3 regions of the Halomonas sp. LS-001 genome follow, and region 3 is predicted to be linked to each of the others. Evidence: predicted binding sites of a transcription regulator. Region 3 holds the regulator's gene; each other region holds the start of a gene.
What was found. Region 3 encodes FliA, which starts transcription of late flagellar genes. Its sites were predicted from a motif close to CTAAAGTTNNNNNNNNNNCNGCCGATA; they were not measured.
Positions count from the first base shown of each region.

Region 1: ACU6TU_RS15990 (flagellin N-terminal helical domain-containing protein) is a predicted target of FliA. The motif match lies at 4,140-4,166, and genes of this name have one in related genera.
Region 2: fliD (flagellar filament capping protein FliD) is a predicted target of FliA. The motif match lies at 2,995-3,021, and genes of this name have one in related genera.

Region 1 is NZ_CM129816.1:3,601,855-3,607,812, forward strand. Features, by position in the region: gene ACU6TU_RS15975 (TRAP transporter small permease) at 1-146, shown strand, start outside; gene ACU6TU_RS15980 (TRAP transporter large permease) at 143-1,405, shown strand; gene ACU6TU_RS15985 (BCCT family transporter) at 1,701-3,257, shown strand; gene ACU6TU_RS15990 (flagellin N-terminal helical domain-containing protein) at 3,267-4,085, opposite strand; gene folK (2-amino-4-hydroxy-6-hydroxymethyldihydropteridine diphosphokinase) at 4,259-4,690, opposite strand; gene ACU6TU_RS16000 (SDR family oxidoreductase) at 4,859-5,617, shown strand; gene ACU6TU_RS16005 (BCCT family transporter) at 5,867-5,958, shown strand, end outside.
Region 2 is NZ_CM129816.1:3,468,340-3,474,297, forward strand. Features, by position in the region: gene ACU6TU_RS15425 (FliC/FljB family flagellin) at 1-755, opposite strand, end outside; gene ACU6TU_RS15430 (hypothetical protein) at 976-1,359, shown strand; gene fliD (flagellar filament capping protein FliD) at 1,448-2,839, opposite strand; gene fliD (flagellar filament capping protein FliD) at 3,215-4,561, opposite strand; gene nhaD (sodium:proton antiporter NhaD) at 5,086-5,958, shown strand, end outside.
Region 3 is NZ_CM129816.1:93,505-99,462, reverse strand. Features, by position in the region: gene ACU6TU_RS00480 (OmpA/MotB family protein) at 1-216, opposite strand, end outside; gene ACU6TU_RS00475 (motility protein A) at 222-1,016, opposite strand; gene ACU6TU_RS00470 (RNA polymerase sigma factor FliA) at 1,088-1,789, opposite strand; gene ACU6TU_RS00465 (flagellar protein FlhE) at 1,816-2,232, opposite strand; gene ACU6TU_RS00460 (hypothetical protein) at 2,425-3,153, opposite strand; gene flhF (flagellar biosynthesis protein FlhF) at 3,150-5,465, opposite strand; gene flhA (flagellar biosynthesis protein FlhA) at 5,560-5,958, opposite strand, start outside.

The sequences.
Region 1 (5,958 bases), 330 kb from region 3:
AATCCGCGTCGCTACGCATTTCGATGACCTATATCTACGCCGTCATGCCGGTGTGTGCCGCCATCATGGCCTGGTACACCCTGGTGGATATGCTGGAAACGCTGATACATGGCGAGCCCCAGTTCGCGCAGGAGGACACCCCATGACGTTGGTACTGTTTGGGCTGTTTTTCCTGTTTATGTTGATGGGCATACCGATTGCTTTTGCGATTGGCGCCAGCACCCTGTATGCCCTGTATCAATCCGGCGTACCGCTGATGGTGGTGACCCAGCAGATGTTCCAGGGCATCAACTCCTTTGCGCTGGTGGCGGTGCCGATGTTTATCCTCGCCGGTGACCTGATGGCGCAAGGCAAGGTGAGTGAAAAGCTGGTCAACTTTGCGGATGCGCTGGTGGGCTTTATGCGCGGCGGGTTGTCGATTGTCTCGGTGATGGCAGGGATGTTCTTCGCCGCGATTTCCGGCTCCGGCGCCGCCACCACGGCGGCCGTTGGTTCCAGCTTGGTGCCGGAACTCAGACGCAAGGGGTACGATCCGGCCTCCGCCGCCAGCCTGATTGCTGCCAGCGGCACGATCGGTGTCGTCATTCCGCCTTCGGTGCCAATGATCATCTACGCGGTAATTGCCCAGCAGTCGGTTTCCAAGCTGTTTTTGAACGGTTTTATTCCCGGTGTGGCGATGGGGCTGGGGTTGATGGCGATTGCCATTGTGCAGGCCTATAAACGCCAGTATCCGCATGGCACGGCGCTGTCGTTAGCAACTATCTGGCGCACGCTCAAGGACGCCAGCTGGGGGCTGATGACGCCGGTGATTATTCTCGGTGGCATTTTCTCAGGGATTTTTACGCCATCGGAAGCGGCAGTGGTTGCAGTCAACTATGCCTTGATGGTGTCGCTGTTCGTCTATCGCGACCTGACGCCAAAGGCGATTTACCATGTGCTGATCCGCTCGGCGATCACCACCTCAGTGATTATGCTGGTGATTGCCATGTCAGCGGTGCTGAGCTGGACGCTTTCCAGCTGGCAGGTGCCCGGCGCGATTGCCCAGGCGGTGCTGTCGCTGTCTGATAATCCTTACATCATCATGCTGCTGATTGTCGGCGTCATCCTGCTCACTGGCGTCTTTATCGAAACCGCCAGTGCGCTGATCATTCTGACGCCGGTGCTGCTGCCGCTGATTCTCCAGCTGGGCATCGACCCGATCCACTTCGGGCTGATCATTGTGATGGGGCTGGCGGTTGGCATGATCACCCCGCCGGTGGCGATCAATCTGTATGTCGCCTCGTCGGTCACGCGGCTGCCGCTGGAGCAGATCACCCGCGCCATCATTCCGTATCTTCTCGGGCTGATCGGTGTGCTGCTATTGGTGGTTTACGTGCCCATGCTGATGGGCTGGTCGGGGGGATAAGGGCAAGAGGTAACGTCAGAATCCGAGAACCGATTTTGGCATTTTGGTGGTGATATTGGCATCGCTGCCTCGACTTACGTCTATGTCGTTGTTATAGTGGCGCCAGATCAGGCGCCATTCATTGAATGGCGCTTTTTTTTACACGCTTTTTCGTATCAATTGTTAACGCGTGTTTTAACAATTTAGCTGTGTCAGCCAAGTTGTTGCCCGCTCTTTGTCTTTTTCAAGACACCTCGAAAACGTTATCGCTTTCAACTCCCCTGCTTTAAATAAACCAACCTAAACGGTGGCCTTGATGCCTCATTCTTCTGACGAAAACCCTCAGCCTGGTGGCTTACGTGCGCTGGGTGACCCGATTGTGCTGATACTGAGCGTTGGCTTTATCGCCGCGTTCGTACTGCTTTCCCTGTTGGATATTGACCTGGTGGCCAACAGTATCGGTAGCGGCTTTGCCTGGACCGCGCTGACCCTGGGCACCTACTTTCAGCTGCTGCTGATTGCGACCTTTTTCATTGCCGTTGGCCTGGCGTTAACGCCTGCCGCCAAGGCAAAAATTGGCAACCTTGATACGCCGGAAATGAGCACCTTCAAGTGGTTGTCGATTATTCTTTGTACTCTGCTGGCCGGGGGTGGCGTGTTTTTTGCTGCCGGTGAGCCGGTTTATCACTTTGTGGTCACACCGCCTGCCTTTGATACAGAAGCGGGCACCGCGGAAGCCGTGAGTGGCGCGTTGGCGCAGTCGTTCATGCACTGGGGCTTTCTGGCCTGGGCGGTACTTGGCTCGCTGACAGCAGTCGTACTGGCGCATGCGCACTATGTGAAAGGCCAGCCGCTGCAGCCGCGCACCCTGCTGTACCCGGTGCTCGGCAAGCGTTTAATGCAAGGGCCGCTGGGCGGTGTTGTCGATGCCTGCTGCGTCATTGCCTTGGTCGCCGGTACCGTCGGCCCCATCGGCTTTCTGGCGACTCAGGTCAGTTTTGGTTTGCATGAACTGTTCGGCCTGCCGGAAGGCTATATCGGCCAGTTAATCATTCTGGCCTTGTTGGCAACGGTTTATGTGGCGTCTTCATTGAGTGGTGTTCACAAAGGCATTCAGATGCTGAGCCGCTTCAATGTGTTTCTGGCATTGGCTATTGGTGCCGTGATTTTTATCTTTGGCCCGACCCTGTTTCTGGTTAACACCTATGCCGCCAGCATGGGCGCTTATATCAGTGAGTTCTTCACCATGGCGACCATGACAGCGGATACAGCACCGGCCTGGTGGATGCAGTGGTGGACGGTATTCTTCTTTGCCTGGTTTATTGGTTACGCGCCGCTGATGGCGATTTTTGTGGCGCGGATTTCACGCGGGCGCTCGGTGCGCGAAATGATTCTGGCGGTGGCAATCATGGCACCGATTGCCACCACGGTCTGGTTCACCCTGCTGGGCGGCTCCGGCATTTATTACCAGCTGACCGGCGTGATCGACCTGACCGAGGCACTCAATAACTTCCAGTTTGATGTGGCGACTCTTACCGTCGCTCAGGCCCTGCCGGGTGGCACCCTGATGGCACTGGCGATTCTGCTGTTGACCACGATCTTTGTGGCCACCACGGGGGATTCTATGAGCTATGCCATTGCCATGGTCAGCGCTGGCCATGATCAACCCAATTCGCTACTGCGTGCCTTCTGGGGAATTGCCATGGCGCTGATGGCGGCGATACTGCTCTATATGGGCGCAGGCCAGATCGGTGTGTTACAGCAGTTTATCGTCATCACCGCCATTCCGGTGTCGTTGATTATTCTGCCGTCACTCTGGAAAGGCCCGCAGGCCGCCTACGCGATGGCCCGTGAACAGGGCATCATCGAGTAAATCGTTGATTTAAAGCCCCAGCAGCCGCAGGATCATTTGCGGCTGCTGGTTCGCCTGGGCCAGAATGGCGATCCCTACCTGCTGGCGAATCTGAGCGCTTATCAAGTTAGATACTTCGCGTGCGTAGTCAGCATCCTGAATTCGCGACTGCGCCGAGGAGAGGTTAATAACGCTGCTATTCAGCCCTTCAATCACGCTATCGAAACGATTCTGTACCGCTCCAAGGGAACTGCGCTGGCGATCCACCTGACTGATTGCGTCATCCAGAGTACTCAGAGGGTTAGCAGTGGCACTACCGTCATCCAGCACGCTGAAGTTGCCCAGCCCTAATGTATCAATGTTCGTTTTTTTCAACGCGATATTGATCACGTCGCCATCGTTAGCGCCAACCTGAATAGACACATCACGATCATCAGCCAACAGATTGACGCCATTGAAGTTGCTCTGGCTTGATAAGCGGTCAATTTCTTCCAGGCGCAGATCGATTTCATCCTGAATGGAGCGCAGGTCAGATGAGGAATTGGTGCCATTGGCAGCTTGAACACTAAGCTGGCGGATACGCTGTAAGTTCTCGTTAACCTGATCGAGAGAGCCTTCAGCCACTTGAGCGAGTGAAATACCATCCTGAGTGTTGCGCATCGCCTGGTTCATACCACGAATCTGGCTTTCCATGCGGTTGGCAATCGCCTGACCGGCGGGGTCATCCTTGGCGCTATTAATACGCAAGCCTGATGAAAGACGTTCCATGGCCGTCTGCATATCCTGCTGGCTGGCACGCAGATTGTTTTGAGCAATCAGCGACATGAGGTTCGTGTTAAGAACCATCATAGACACGTTCCTCGGCAAAAACGCCATCTCGCCCATTGTGGGCTTCATACTCTATATCGGCCGCTACGGAGGGTGTCTTAAATGTTTTTGCTATCTCCTGACGTTATTGCCCCGCTGGTATTGTGCTGCTGTTATTGTCCTACTTAGTTAGGGGTATCAGTATCGTTTACGTTTCATGAATCAATAAGCTCACGGCCTGCCTCAGCCAGCAGTGCATCCACTGGTTCACGCACATAATCATGCTGGTGATATCCCTCATCCACCACATGCCCATCCCAGGCAACAATATCCAGATCCATGGTGCGAGGCCCTGACTTGATCGGCCCGCGCACACGCCCAAGGCGATCTTCTACCTGCTTCAGATAGGCTTTGAAATCGGCCTGATTTAGCCCGGTGCGTATCAGTACGGCGCTGTTGAGAAAATCCGGCTGAGCCTGAAAGCCTACCGGCGTGGTAAGAATAGGTGCCGTTCGCGCCAACAGATCACATTCCGCTTCCAGAATCTCGATGGCACGGGCGTAGTGGTGCTCAGGATCAATGTTGGAGCCAATCGAAATCACGCATTCATGCAGTTCGGGGTCCACCTTTGCGGGCGCTTGCAGCATGGTCAACATCCTTGAAAATTGTGAATTACCGTTAGATTAACGCCTTCTGCCTTTTGTGCAAGTACTGTACAACTTATTGACAAACGCTTTCCTCACGCTGAAAGTAAGCGCAGATTTTATCGCTCAACGATGCTTGACTAACAACGCTTTGACCAGAGGAAAAAAGTCATGAACCCACAGGCAGCACTGATTACCGGCGGTGCCACGCGTCTTGGCCGTCATTTTGCTGAAGCGCTGGCCAGCGCAGGTTATGATATCGCTTTGCACGTTAACAGCTCCCGCCAGGAGGCTGATGAGGTGGCAAAGGGGATTCGCGAGCTAGGCCGCAATTGTGAAGTCTTTACCTGCAACTTCCTCAGCGATGCCGCTGAGGACGATCTGGGTGAGCTGATCCGCCGTGTTAAAGCCCGCTTCCCTCAACTGGGTGTACTGGTCAATAGCGCCTCCGCCTATGAGCCTGCCCCCATCGCGCAGACCGATCTTGCGATGCTGGAGACCCAGTTTCGCGTCAATATGTTTACGCCGCTGCTGCTGACCCGCCATTTTGCTGGGGCCGTCGATCAAGGCCGGGTCGTTAACATTATTGATAACAAGGTGACGTATCACCAATACCCCTACGCCGCCTACCTGCTCTCAAAAAAGAGCCTGGCAGACATGACGCGAATGGCAGCGCTGGAGTTCGCCCCGCAACTGCGCATCAACGGCATTGCGCCTGGGGTAGTACTACCTGCCTCGCAGCGCACCAGTGACTATATACAGTGGCGCATTGAGGGTATTCCAGCCAATCAGCAAGGCGCTCCTGAACACCTCGTGCAAGCATTGCATTACCTGCTCGATAACGCGTTTGTGGTCGGCCAGATTCTGTTTGTGGACGGCGGCGAATCCATCAACCTTGAAGGCCGTCATTCGGAGAACTATCCAGGCTGATACGTCCCAGACTGATACGCTCTTTTTTGGCCCATTCTCCCTTACGCCCGCCCTATCGCTGGGCGTTTTTGGTGCACCTGATCAGTCCATCCTGGCGAATCATGACTTTCCCGTTTGATTTAACCAAAGGTCACACTACCCCGCTTCCTTGCACAAAAAGATTATCTGTAAACTCAACTCAAGCCGTCGGCTTTTCGCTGGCACTTTCCTGGTTTACTCAATGATTCCAACAATAAAAAGGAATTTTGCATGGATAAACTCGCGCGTTCGCTGGGGCTGCGCACAGACCCCACGATTTTCTTTACCTCCGCCGGACTGATGGTGCTGTTTCTGGTAGCACT
Region 2 (5,958 bases), 470 kb from region 3:
GTAATTCCTGTGTTGGTTCCATCCTGATAAGTTACAGCTTCATAACCTTGGTTAGTTGCGTTGGCTGTAGCAGCTACTTTTACGGCTGTAATGGTGCCGTCGTCATTCTTTGAGCCAAAAACATCGGTTCTTGCTTCACCGGTATCCTTGTCGATAACTTCATAAATCTCGCCAACTGCATCATTATAACCAACCTGCTCACCAAGCTCAGGCTCCAATGACTGACTCGAAGTTACATCAAAGTTTGCTAAACCCAGTGTGGTCTTATCAATTTGCTCCAAATTTACCGAAATAGTTTCGTTATCATTAGCGCCCACTTGAATAGAAATTCCTTGGTCGGAAGCAAGCACTTTCGTTCCGTTAAAATCCGTCTCTTCAGAAATCCGATCAATTTCGTTCATACGCTGTGTGATCTCGTCTTGAATCGACTGAAGATCATCCTGAGAGTTAGTTCCGTTCTGTGCCTGCACTGTTAATTCACGAACACGCTGCAAGTTATCGTTCACTTGGTTAAGCGCACCTTCGGCGGTTTGGGAAATCGAGATACCGTCGTTGGCGTTACGCTGCGCTTGTCCCAGACCGGTAATCTGAGATGACATACGATTGGCGATGGCCTGACCGGCCGCATCATCCTTGGCACTGTTGATGCGCAGGCCTGAAGACAGACGCTCCATGGAGGTTTGCAGCGCATTTTGTGATTCGCGCAGGTTTTGCTGGCCGATCATGGAAGTGATGTTAGTGTTGATCACAGACATGGTGATTCTCCTTTACAGTTACACTGGCCGTTGAGGCCTGCTTTTCGGCCACATTGTGTGCCGTTATTAATAATTACGGCCTGTCAGGAGAAACCTTTAGCATAATCGTAAAAAAAGATGTAACGGTTGGTAACGGCTATTAAAAGTTGGTGGCAGGCGCTTGCTGGATGATGGCTCAAAGGTACACTGTGGGCTCTTTTCGCTGGGTACTGGCCGTTTCATGACTTCCATGCAGATCTACGCATCTCCCGTTCAGCTTTATGACGTGGTGTTTACCATCCTCCCTCGCCTTGAGCGGGCACGCACTCTGGTGAATACCACTCTGGAAACGCTGATTGATAACGCCAACCGCCCGCAAGACCTGCTGCGCTACCGCGAAATGCAGCGCAAGCTGATGCTGGAAATGCAGATGATTCACGCTAACCTAGATCACCTGCTGGAGCGCTACCGCGCCAATGTGCATCAGTTGCTGCAAAGCCAGGGCGGCAACGGCAACCGTGAGGTAACGTTGGATGATATGGAGAAGGATGCCCTCGCCCGAGCGCGGGAGATTTACCAGAAAGTAGTGGAGTTTCAGACTGGGCGGCGCAGTGTGCCGTGGTAAATGAAGGGGTTGCCACACACACTCACAGCATCAGGTCGGCAATAATGAACCGGCGAGTGAACCTCCTCTCCCGCCAGTCTGGGAAGGGTTACTTCTTGCGGCCCAGCGCTGAGTCGAGGGCATCGAACTGCTGGGTGAGGTAGGTGCTGGTCTGGTTCATCTGGGCGATCATTGAGTCCAGCTGGCCGAACTGGGTGCGGTAACGGGAAATTGTCCGCTCGATACTTAGTTCGGCACGTTCGTAACGCGCATTGAGGCTTTCAATGCGGTTTTCCGCACCGCTGATGGCGCTGCCCAAGGTGCCGTTGCTGTTAGTCAGCTGTTCGATCGTTGTGCTGAGCAAATCGCCCAGGCCGCTGTTGCCGTCGGTGCCTGCGAAGAAGTCACTCAATGCATCAGGCTGGTTCTTGGCCAGATTGCTGATGGTGTCGTCGTCCATTTCCAGAGTGCCATCACGCTGCAGGGTAATACCCAGTTGGCTGAGGGTGGAAAATTCACCCCCTGCCACACCGCCACCCAGCACACTACGCAAACGCCCTTCAATGGTACGTACCACACTATCGCCAACCAGCTCACCGGCGGTTTCCCGGTCGCCGCTAAAGCTGGTCAGCGTACCAATGGTGCCTTTCAGGTCATTAAAGGCCTCAACGAAATCCCCGACGGCCTCACGGATTTTTAGCGTATTGCGCTCAACGTTGACCGTGCTGCTGGCGGTTTCGCCTTCCCCGATATTGAGTGCGTTGAGATCCAGAGTCACGCCTTGAATCGCGCCTTCAATCTGGTTATTGGCGCTGGTGATGGTCACGCCGTTAACCGTTAGATCAGCATTCTGGCCGCCGTTGACAACCTCAGCCGTAAAGGGCTGGGTAACAACAGGATCAGCAGCAGCATCCAGGAAACTGAAACCGCTGATCGAAGCCGCCTGGCCGGTGTCACTGGAGCTAAGTGCCAAACGGTGGTTACTGCCATCAAAGATAATACTCGCGCTGACACCGCTATTTTCCGTAGCGTTAATGGCATCGCGAATATCTTCAAGGCTGCTGTCCGCCGCGATATCCACATCAATATTTTTGCTGGTGTCAGTAAATTCAAGACGCAGCTTAGTAGCACCATCCAACGCCAGGGCAGTATCGCTGAACTCTACACCGCTGGACGCCAGCGTCCCTGCCGTAGCAAGCTGAGAGACCTCAACCCGGTAACTACCCGGCAGCGCGGTGGCATCCGTGGTGGCGGTGATTTCGTCACCACGCACGCTGGCAGAAAGGCTCTGATACAGTTTGGGCTTGCTGAGCGCATCCACCGCATCGTTCAAGCTATTCAGCGATGACTGAATTTTGCCGTAGGCAGAAATTTTGGCTTCCTGCTGCTCCTGCTGACGGACAATCGGTGTCAGCTTGCCGCGTTCTGCGTCATTGAGCTGGTCAAGCAGACCGCTGAGGTCGAGGCCTGAGCCAATACCTAGAGAGGTTATTGTCGCCATACTGGGTGTCTCCTCAGTGTGCCTGGCTTAAACCCAACACGTATTGCCCAGCGCCTGGTGACAACAGAATCAATGCAGTGGGCTGGCGCTGGTGTCGTTCACAGCACCGGTGTTTGGCAGATTGGTTACGTTTGGTTTTTTAACTACTGAAATATTATCGGCAGAGAAGACATCAACTTTAGCCTTTATTTTCGCTTTAAGCGCTTTTGAGACGTTTCTGAAACGTTTTTGAAGCCCAGCTGGAACCCAAATAATTATTTTTTAGAAAAAGCACCAACGAAACAACAGGTTCGATAAAGAAGCGTAACTCACAAAAAAGCCCGCCTGATTTCAGGGGCGGGCTTTAGCGCTAAACGGGTTTGTCACTGTTTGAGGTCAGTCGCGCCCCAGCTGCGCATCCAGTGAAGCAAACTGCTGAGTCAGGTAGCTGCTGGTCTGGTTCATTTGCGCAATCATGCCATCGAGTTGACCAAACTGAGTGCGGTAGCGGTCAATGGTACGCTCAACCTGCTGCTCCATATTGGTGTAGCGACTGCCCAGCGATTCAATACGGCTTTCAGACCCGTTGATCGCCCCCTGCACGGAGCCATTGCTGCTGAGTAGCTGGCCAACGCTGTCGTTCAGCTGCTCGGCCAACCCGGTGGTCGTTTCATTACCGGCGAAGAAATCGGATAGCGCTTGCTGATCATTGGCGATCACGTTATCAAGCTTATCCTGGTCAATCGACAGAGTGCCATCCAGCTCCAGTGAAATACCGATATCACTAAGCATTGAGAAGCCGCCTTCTTCACCGGCAACACCACCGCTCAACTCGCTGCGCAAACGGGATTCAACAATGCGAACCGTGCTGTCGCCGTTAAGCTCACCCGCCTGGCCGGTTTCCGAGTTGAACGCCGTCAGCTCGCCAATGGTGCCTTTCATGGTGTTGTAGGCATCAACAAACCCGGTGACCGCTTCGCGTACCGCAAGGGTGTTCTGCTCAACGGCCACCGTGCTGGCGCCTTCGCTCTGCAGGTTAAGCGTGACGCCCTGGATCGCGCCTTCCACCTGGTTATTGGCGCTGGTGATGGGCACACCGTTCACGTTCAGGCTGGCATCTGTGCCTGACTGGGCGGCGTCAGCATCCTCTGTTAACCCTGTAAAGGTAAAGCCTTCAATGGAGGCATCAGCACCTGTTTCCCGAGAGCTAAGCGCCAGCCGATAGTTTTCGCCGTCGTTAATCACGGAAGCATTAACGCCCGCGTCGGCATCCGCATTGATGGCGTCGCGGATATCTTCCAGCGAGCTGTTGGCAGCAATCGTGACCTCGGAGGTATCCCCGTTACCGAAGGTAAACGCCATGGTCTGTTCAGCTGTACCGGAAATCGCTTCATCAGCTGCTTGCGTTACCCCTTGAGACGCCAGGGTACCGCGCGTAGCAAGAGAATCTACATTAACGGAATAGCTGCCCGGCATGGCGGTGTCATCTGCTGCCGCGCTCACCGCCTCGCCGCTGGTATTGGTGGAAAGGCTTTCATACAGCGCAGTATCGCCAAGTGCGTCAGCCGCTGACTGAAACGCTGACAGGGCGCCTTCCAATTGCCCATAGGCAGAAATACGTGTCTGCTCGGAATCCAGCCGCTGCTGAATTGGCTGCAGCTTTTCACGCTCAGCGTCACGCAGCTGATCCAGCAAGCCATTCAGGTCAAGCCCAGACCCGATACCCAGTGATGAAATAGACATAGCAAAACCCATCCTTTGCGTTGCTCTGCGGCAGCTTTGCTACCACGACCTGGTGATACCACCTATCAACAGATCAACGCTGGTGTTTGTGTCGACGAAGCCAATAGCAGATGCTTTTCATACGGCACGCTTTTTAGCACGACACATTATTTAATACTGTTACCTTAAACTCTCGGCGGGAAGATTTCTAACTTTAGGATTTCGCGGTATCGTTATGTAACAAAATGCAAGCATAAAGTCACCAACACACGGCCCTACACACGGCCCTACACACGGCATTACGCTGTGAGATGCTGGCAGTGACGGCTTTTGCTGTGCCAGGTAATTCCTCTATCAAAACCTGTTATTGCAAAGTTACCATTCCCTATAAGACTACCTTACAAAAAAAAGACACAGTTATTCGTCTATCGCTTAATTTCATTCGTTTTTTTTACGTATTGCATCGCAACACAGGCTGGTAAACTAATGCGGCTTTTTGCCACCCTGTCCTCCACCCCTTAGACGAAGATAAGGATAAATTCACTATGAGACCCTTGAACGAACCTCCCAGCCAGCCGCGAAGCGATCGCCGCTGGCTTTTTTTGTGGGCGTTTGTCGCCTTCTCAGGGCTGTTGTTTTTTAGCCCAGCCGCCCTGGCGGCAACCGGCACGCTGGATATGACCAATACAGCCGTGGGCTTTTTCGCCATTGCGATTTTTGTCATCGCCTACATGCTGGTCATCGCTGAAGAAAAGATCCACATGCGCAAGTCCAAGCCTGTATTGGTTGCTGCAGGTATCATCTGGAGCCTCATCGGCTGGGTGTATGTCCAGAACGGAATGTCGGCAGATTCCGAGAACGCCTTTCGCGTGACGCTTCTGGAGTTCACCGAGCTGATGCTGTTCCTGCTGGTGGCCATGACGTATATCAATGCCATGGAAGAGCGTAAGGTATTTGATGCCCTTCGCTCCTGGATGCTGCGTAAAGGCTTCAGCTATCGCAAGCTGTTCTGGCTGACCGGCGGCCTGGCCTTTGTGCTCTCGCCGATTGCCGATAACCTGACCACCGCTCTGTTGATGTGTGCCGTGGTCACCAAGGTGGCTGAAGGCGACAAGCGCTTTATCAACCTGGCGTGTGTAAATATTGTGGTGGCCGCTAACGCGGGAGGTGCCTTCAGCCCGTTTGGGGATATCACCACGCTGATGGTCTGGCAGGCCGGTATGGTCGAATTTCAGGAGTTCTTTATCCTGTTCCTGCCATCGCTGGTCAACTTCCTTGTGCCCGCCATTGTCATGAGCTTCTTTATCAAGGATGCCAAGCCGGAAAGCGTTTACGAAGATGTGTGGCTCAAGCGCGGCGCAAAGCGGATTGTTTTACTGTTTCTGCTGACCATTACCACCGCTGTACTGTGCCACACC
Region 3 (5,958 bases):
GCTGGCCAGCGGATGCGCCAGCACCGCGCTGGGCGACTGCATGAACGCACTTTCACTGGCTTGCCCGCTTCCCGGTGGCGTCAATGCCAGAAGCAGGACAAACAGGGTGATCAGCAGCGTTAACACGTCGAGATAGCTGGTCAACCAGCCTTCATCATCACCGCCACCCTCAAACACCGTAGGTTCCAGTGTGCGCCGGGTATCATGATCCAGCATGCCCACTACTCCTTACGTAATTTGACGTTAGAGTCGCGGATTTCATCGTGATAATTGGCAACAAAGGAATTCAACGTTTCCTCAATAAAGGACGGCAGACGACGCTTGGTAATCAGCGAAATCCCTTCCAGCACCATGTTCATGGTAATCAAACGCTCTTCCGTGCGGCGTTCCAACTTGACCGCAATCGGTTTGAAGATCAGATTGGCCAGCAAAATGCCGTAAAAGGTCGTCAACAGTGCCACGGCCATACGCGGGCCGATCACTTCCAGATCACCGGCGTCCATCACTTCCAGCATATTCACCAGCCCCACCAGAGTACCGATCATACCAAAGGCGGGCGCATAGGTTGCCATGGTGCGAAAGATCTGGGCTTCGGCATGCTCACGGGCCTTCAGGCGCGCAATACGCCAGCGCAGCATATCGAAAATTTCATCCTGCTTGGTGTTGGCAATCACTAATTGAATGCCCGAACGCAGAAACGGATTACGGGTGTACTTCAATGCCTCCTCAACCGCGCGCACATCACCTTTGAACCATAGCCGCGACATATCCACCAGTTCCTTGATGTCGTCGCGCACATAGGTATTTTCGCGCCGGAACACGACACCCACCAGGCGCACCACACGCAGGACTTCGCGTAGCGGATAACTGATAAAGGTCGCAGCCAGGGTACCGGTGACGACAATGGCCAGCCCCGGCAGATTCAGAAAGCTTTGCGGCGATTCCGCCGTGAAGAACAGAACACTGACCAGCAGTGCGATGCTGGCGAACATACCGATTAGCGTTGAGGGGTTCATCAACGACTCCTTGCCGGTCTTATGGGTCTAAAAATACGCGCCGAATGCGCCCGAAGTGATCAGACGCTTAGTCAGGCCGAATCATGGAGTTTTGCTCTCAGGCGGCTGACGGCCTGGCTGTGAAGCTGGGAAACACGCGACTCTGTCACGCCGAGCACAGCACCGATTTCCTTGAGGTTGAGCTCTTCCTGGTAGTAAAGCGCCATCAGCAGTTTTTCACGCTCCGGTAAGCCGCTGATGCCCGCCACCAGCCGTTCACGCTGCTGGCTATCCAGCAACTGCTCGAATGGACGACTCTGGTGGCTTGGGCCTTCCGGCTCGCCGTTTTCTTCCACCAGAGATTCATACGGCAGCAGCTGGCCGCTGTTGGTATCCTGCAACACCTGTTGATATTCACTGAGCGACATATCCAGCTCGCTGGCAATCTCACCCTCATCCGGTGCCCGGCCGAGTTGCTGCTCCAACCGCCTTACCACTTCATCAATCGCGCGAGCAGAGCGCCGCACGCTGCGCGGTAACCAGTCACGGGTGCGCAACTCATCCATCATCGCGCCACGAATACGCTGGCTGGCGAAGGTGGCAAAAGTCGCCCCCTGACTGGCATCAAAACGGCTAAGCGCTTCCAGAAGGCCAACGGTTCCGGCCTGAATCAAATCATCCAGCTCAATACTTGCCGGCAAGCGCACCTGTAGCGAGAGCGCCTGACGCCGCACCAGTGGCATGTACTGCGTTAACTGGTCCTGCTGTTCAAACCTGCCCTGTGCTGTGTACATCTTTTCGCCTCGCGGCTGGACGTGTGTCACTGATAATTAACGATGACCTGCATACCTTGTACGCGCACTGGCCGCTGCCCGTGTGACAGCGTAAAACGAAAGTGCACCGGCGCTGACGCGCTGAGGCCTTCAAATGCCTCGGTGCTGCCCCGCTGCGTTGGCACGGCAAGGCAGCCTGCCGAGTGGCAAAGCCAGGCACTGACCGGCTGACCAGGCGGATGCTCCCAGCGCCACTGCACGCGGCTTATTGTGCGCCCTTGCACGGGCGCACCCGGTGGCGGCGTCACGCGCTGCGTCTCGCTGTAACGCTCACTCATCGCCACCAGCATGCCCGGCACATTGGCTACCCAACTGCCAGTGGCAGCCATGACACTGGCGGGGAGCCATAACAGAACCAGCAGGCAGATAATCCGCTGTGGTTTCATCAAGTGACGCGACAACATAGCGCCGCGTCGTTTCGTATCTGATACAAAAGCCTCTCCCGTTTACCCCCCCCTTCCAGAAGGGCATCTGTGTTTCTGAAGTGGATCACTCAAATTTGTTACAAACTATTTAATAATCAGCTTAATGCAAACCGACAGCAAAGGCATCTAGTGTCTATTGACGTTTCATCACGAATGAAGCGTCAGGAGACCCTAGTGCGCCAGAATCAATAGTTCAATGTCCAGATACGTACGCGCCGCTGCCTGAAGGTTGTTCAATAAACCTGCGCGTGGAAGGTGCGGTTCATGGAATGCCAGCAGCCGCTTTGGGCCGCCCGCCTCCTGCAGTTGGTGCAGGGTACGAAACGTGCTCGCAAAGCTATCTGCGTGACTGTTGATCCATAGCGCCCAGCGGGAATGTTCCCGCGCATACTTGTGAAGGCCCGGGTCGTCGGGCATCACAACATGGATATCCCAGTCTTCCGGCTTACCGGCCCACTGCCGACCCAGCGCCGACCACTGCTCAAGACGTTCACGCACGCGATGCGCCTGGGCACTGCCAGTACCCGGCAACCCCACCACCATCAATACTTTTTTTGGTACTGGCTCTGGCTCTGGCTCTGGCTCTGGCTCTGGCTCTGGCTCTGGCTCTGGCTCTGGCTCTGGCTCTGGCTCTGGCTCTGGCTCTGGCTCTGGCTCTGGCTCTGGCTCTGGCTCTGGCTCTGGCTCTGGCTCTGGCTCTGGCTCTGGCTCTGGCTCTGGCTCTGGCTCTGGCTCTGGCTCTGGCAAATCAGTATCAGCGGACGCTGGCGATGACGACAGCGCCTGTGCTGATTCAGGTGGTGAGTCGGCCTCGCTGTCGTCGTCTGCCTGAGACTGCTGCTGACGCTGTAAATTGGCCCATTTACGTAATCCCGCTGCCTGATCCTGCCCGCTGCTCACACGACACCCTCCCGATTCACCGTGCCCAGTTGGCGAATGGCATCACGTGCCATAAGGGCATATAACAAGGCATCCAATAACGCCGTATCGCGCCGCCGACGACGGCCACCCAAGAGCCCCAGCAGATCACTGCGCAGCGCGGTGGCGGCGTCATCATCGGCACATTCCAGGTGACCGGCAACGGCTGCGCAGCCGCTGGCCATCAGCAGGCGAACTTCAGCGCTCACCTCACCGCCATCATCCTGTTTGAGCTGCTGCCAGGCACGCCGGGTTAATCCGGGCAACCCCTCGCCCTGTAACTGCATCACCAGCAATGACAACACCTCAGCGCCCAGATGACGCGGCGTCAGCCAGTAGCGACGCACCACCACCCGTGAACTTTCCGGGTCACGCACTTCGCCGTACCAGGCAAGCAGTTCATCACCCGGATGACTGGCATCCATCGTTTCCACTTCTGCGTAGACGTTCCATAACTGCATCGGCTGACCACGAAATCGTACCTCGACGCTATGGGTTAGCGTGCTTTGAGTGAAGAGCTGTTTCAGCGAGACCCGCTCGCCCTGTGCCATTACCCGCTGAACAGCGCGCCCCTGGCTGACCCAGGTAAGCTGCTGAGCATGCAGCCAGGCACGCACCGGCGTTTCCGGCAGCTGTGGCAATAGATGCACCGCCACGCCACTGGTGGCAGTCACGGCATCAAGGCGCGGCTGCCAACCGGCAGGATGACGGTGCTGCAGCCAGGGCAGCGCCAGCCAGGCACCGTCCGGGTCGAGCCCGGTATCCGGCATTGCCCAGTCACATCCTCGCTCATTGCGACGCGGTGCCCAGTTCATTCCCAGGGTGGCGCCCGCTGGCGGATAACTGTCCAGCACCTGGCCAAGGCGCTGATTCTGCACCTGGGCAGGCAAAGCGGCTAAATCCCAACAGGCTTCCAGGTGGGCAAAACCACCCACCCGTTCACGCAGACGACTTAACAGCGAGGAAAGCCGACGCCCCTGCCCCAGCACGTCCCGCGACCAGCGTGGCAGGCTGAGTGCAGGCGACGTGTCAGCCTCTTCCTGAGCCGAGCGTGGTGTGCGGGTTTTCAGTGCCTGTTCGATCAGTGGTTCCGCAGCCGCCAGGCTCATGTCTTCGGGCACCTGCTGGCCGTGAGAGCCAAACAGAACGCGCAGGCCATGGCGCATGACAATATCCAGCACGGGTGCCAGCCGTCCGGCTTCGTCCTGCTTGGTGATGATGCAGTCATCCAGTTCGGCACCGGCCGCCCGCGCTGCCTGGCGGTAACGTAATACGACTTCTTCGAGGGTTTCCGGCTGACTGGCGGCATTGAGCAGCAAGACCAGGCGCACCCTCGATTGGCCGCCCTGTAATTGGGCAATCTGCTCGATGACCCGCTGGTCGCGCTGGCTCATGCCGACCGTATCAATAATCACCCATTGCTTGCCCTTCAGACGCCCCAGCAGTGAGTCAATCGGCTGCTCGGAATCCAGCGCATACATGGGAATATCCAGCAAACGGGCATAGATACGCAGCTGTTCATGGGCGCCGATACGGAAGCTGTCAGTGGTGACCAGCGCCACGGGGCGCGTGCCGTGACGCATCACAAAACGCGCCGCCAGTTTGGCGGTGGTAGTGGTTTTTCCCACGCCGGTAGGGCCGACCAGAGCCACAATGCCGGACTGATCAAAAAACCGGTTTTCTTCCTTGAGCACCGTTAACCGGCTGACCAGCTGGTCACGTAGCCAGGCCAGTGGCTGTTGACTGCTATCGGCCAGCTGATTGAAGGCCTCAGGCATTGTGGCCAGCAGTTCATTGGCAATCTCGACGCTGAAACCGACTTCAAAGAGTAATTGATGCAGCCGGTGTGCCCAGCCCTTCGGCGGCGTAACTTCCGGCGTTTGCCCGGCGTTTGCCAGCAGGGCGCGCATATCCTGCATTTCTTTAAGCAAGCGGTCGCTCATTGCCTGAAGCGGGTCTGGCTCGGTCAGCCCAGCACTGGCAGGCTCGGCGGCGGGACGCGAAGACGCCGCAGCCAACGCCGTTTCAAACGTCGGTTGTGGTGCCGATTGTGGTGCCGATTGTGGTGCCGATTGTGGCGCCGGTTTTTGTGACCCTTCAGGCGCAGGTGGCGGGTTGACAGAGTCCTGCGGCGCGGTTTCAAAGTGGCCCACGGCGGCATCTGCCATGGCCAGAATCTCCACGCCACCCTCGGTGCGACGATTGGCGACAATCAGTGCATCATCTCCCAGCGCTTCCCGCACCTGGCGCATGACATCGCGACTGTTGGCACCCACGAAACGTCTTACGCTCATGTTTCACCCTCTGCCTGTCGGTTCAAACGTGAAGCAACTCCCATGCATCTATCGCTGGCTGTCGGCATGGCTGTCGGCATGGCTGTCGGCATGACTATCGCCCTCCTACCAGGGTGACAACACGCAAGGTACGATCGTCAGGAATTTCCGCCTGTGACATCACCGCCATATGACGCACCCGGCGACGTAAAAAGCGGGCAAGCACGGCGCGTAGCGTATGCTGCACCACCAGTACCGGAGGTTCACCGGCCCCTTCGTGGCGTGCCAAGGCCTCTTCTGCCTGAGTCATCAGGGTATCGGCAAGGCCAGGTTCCAGCGCACCGTTACCGTTCATTGCCTGCATCAGCACCTGCTCAAGCTGGGCGTCCAACCCCATGACGTTAAGCACCTCCTGACCAGCAAACCACTGCTGGGTAATCGCCCGCCCCAACGCGACCCGCACCAGCGCCGACAGTTCATTGGCGTCCTGTTGTTGCGTGGCATATTCCGCCAG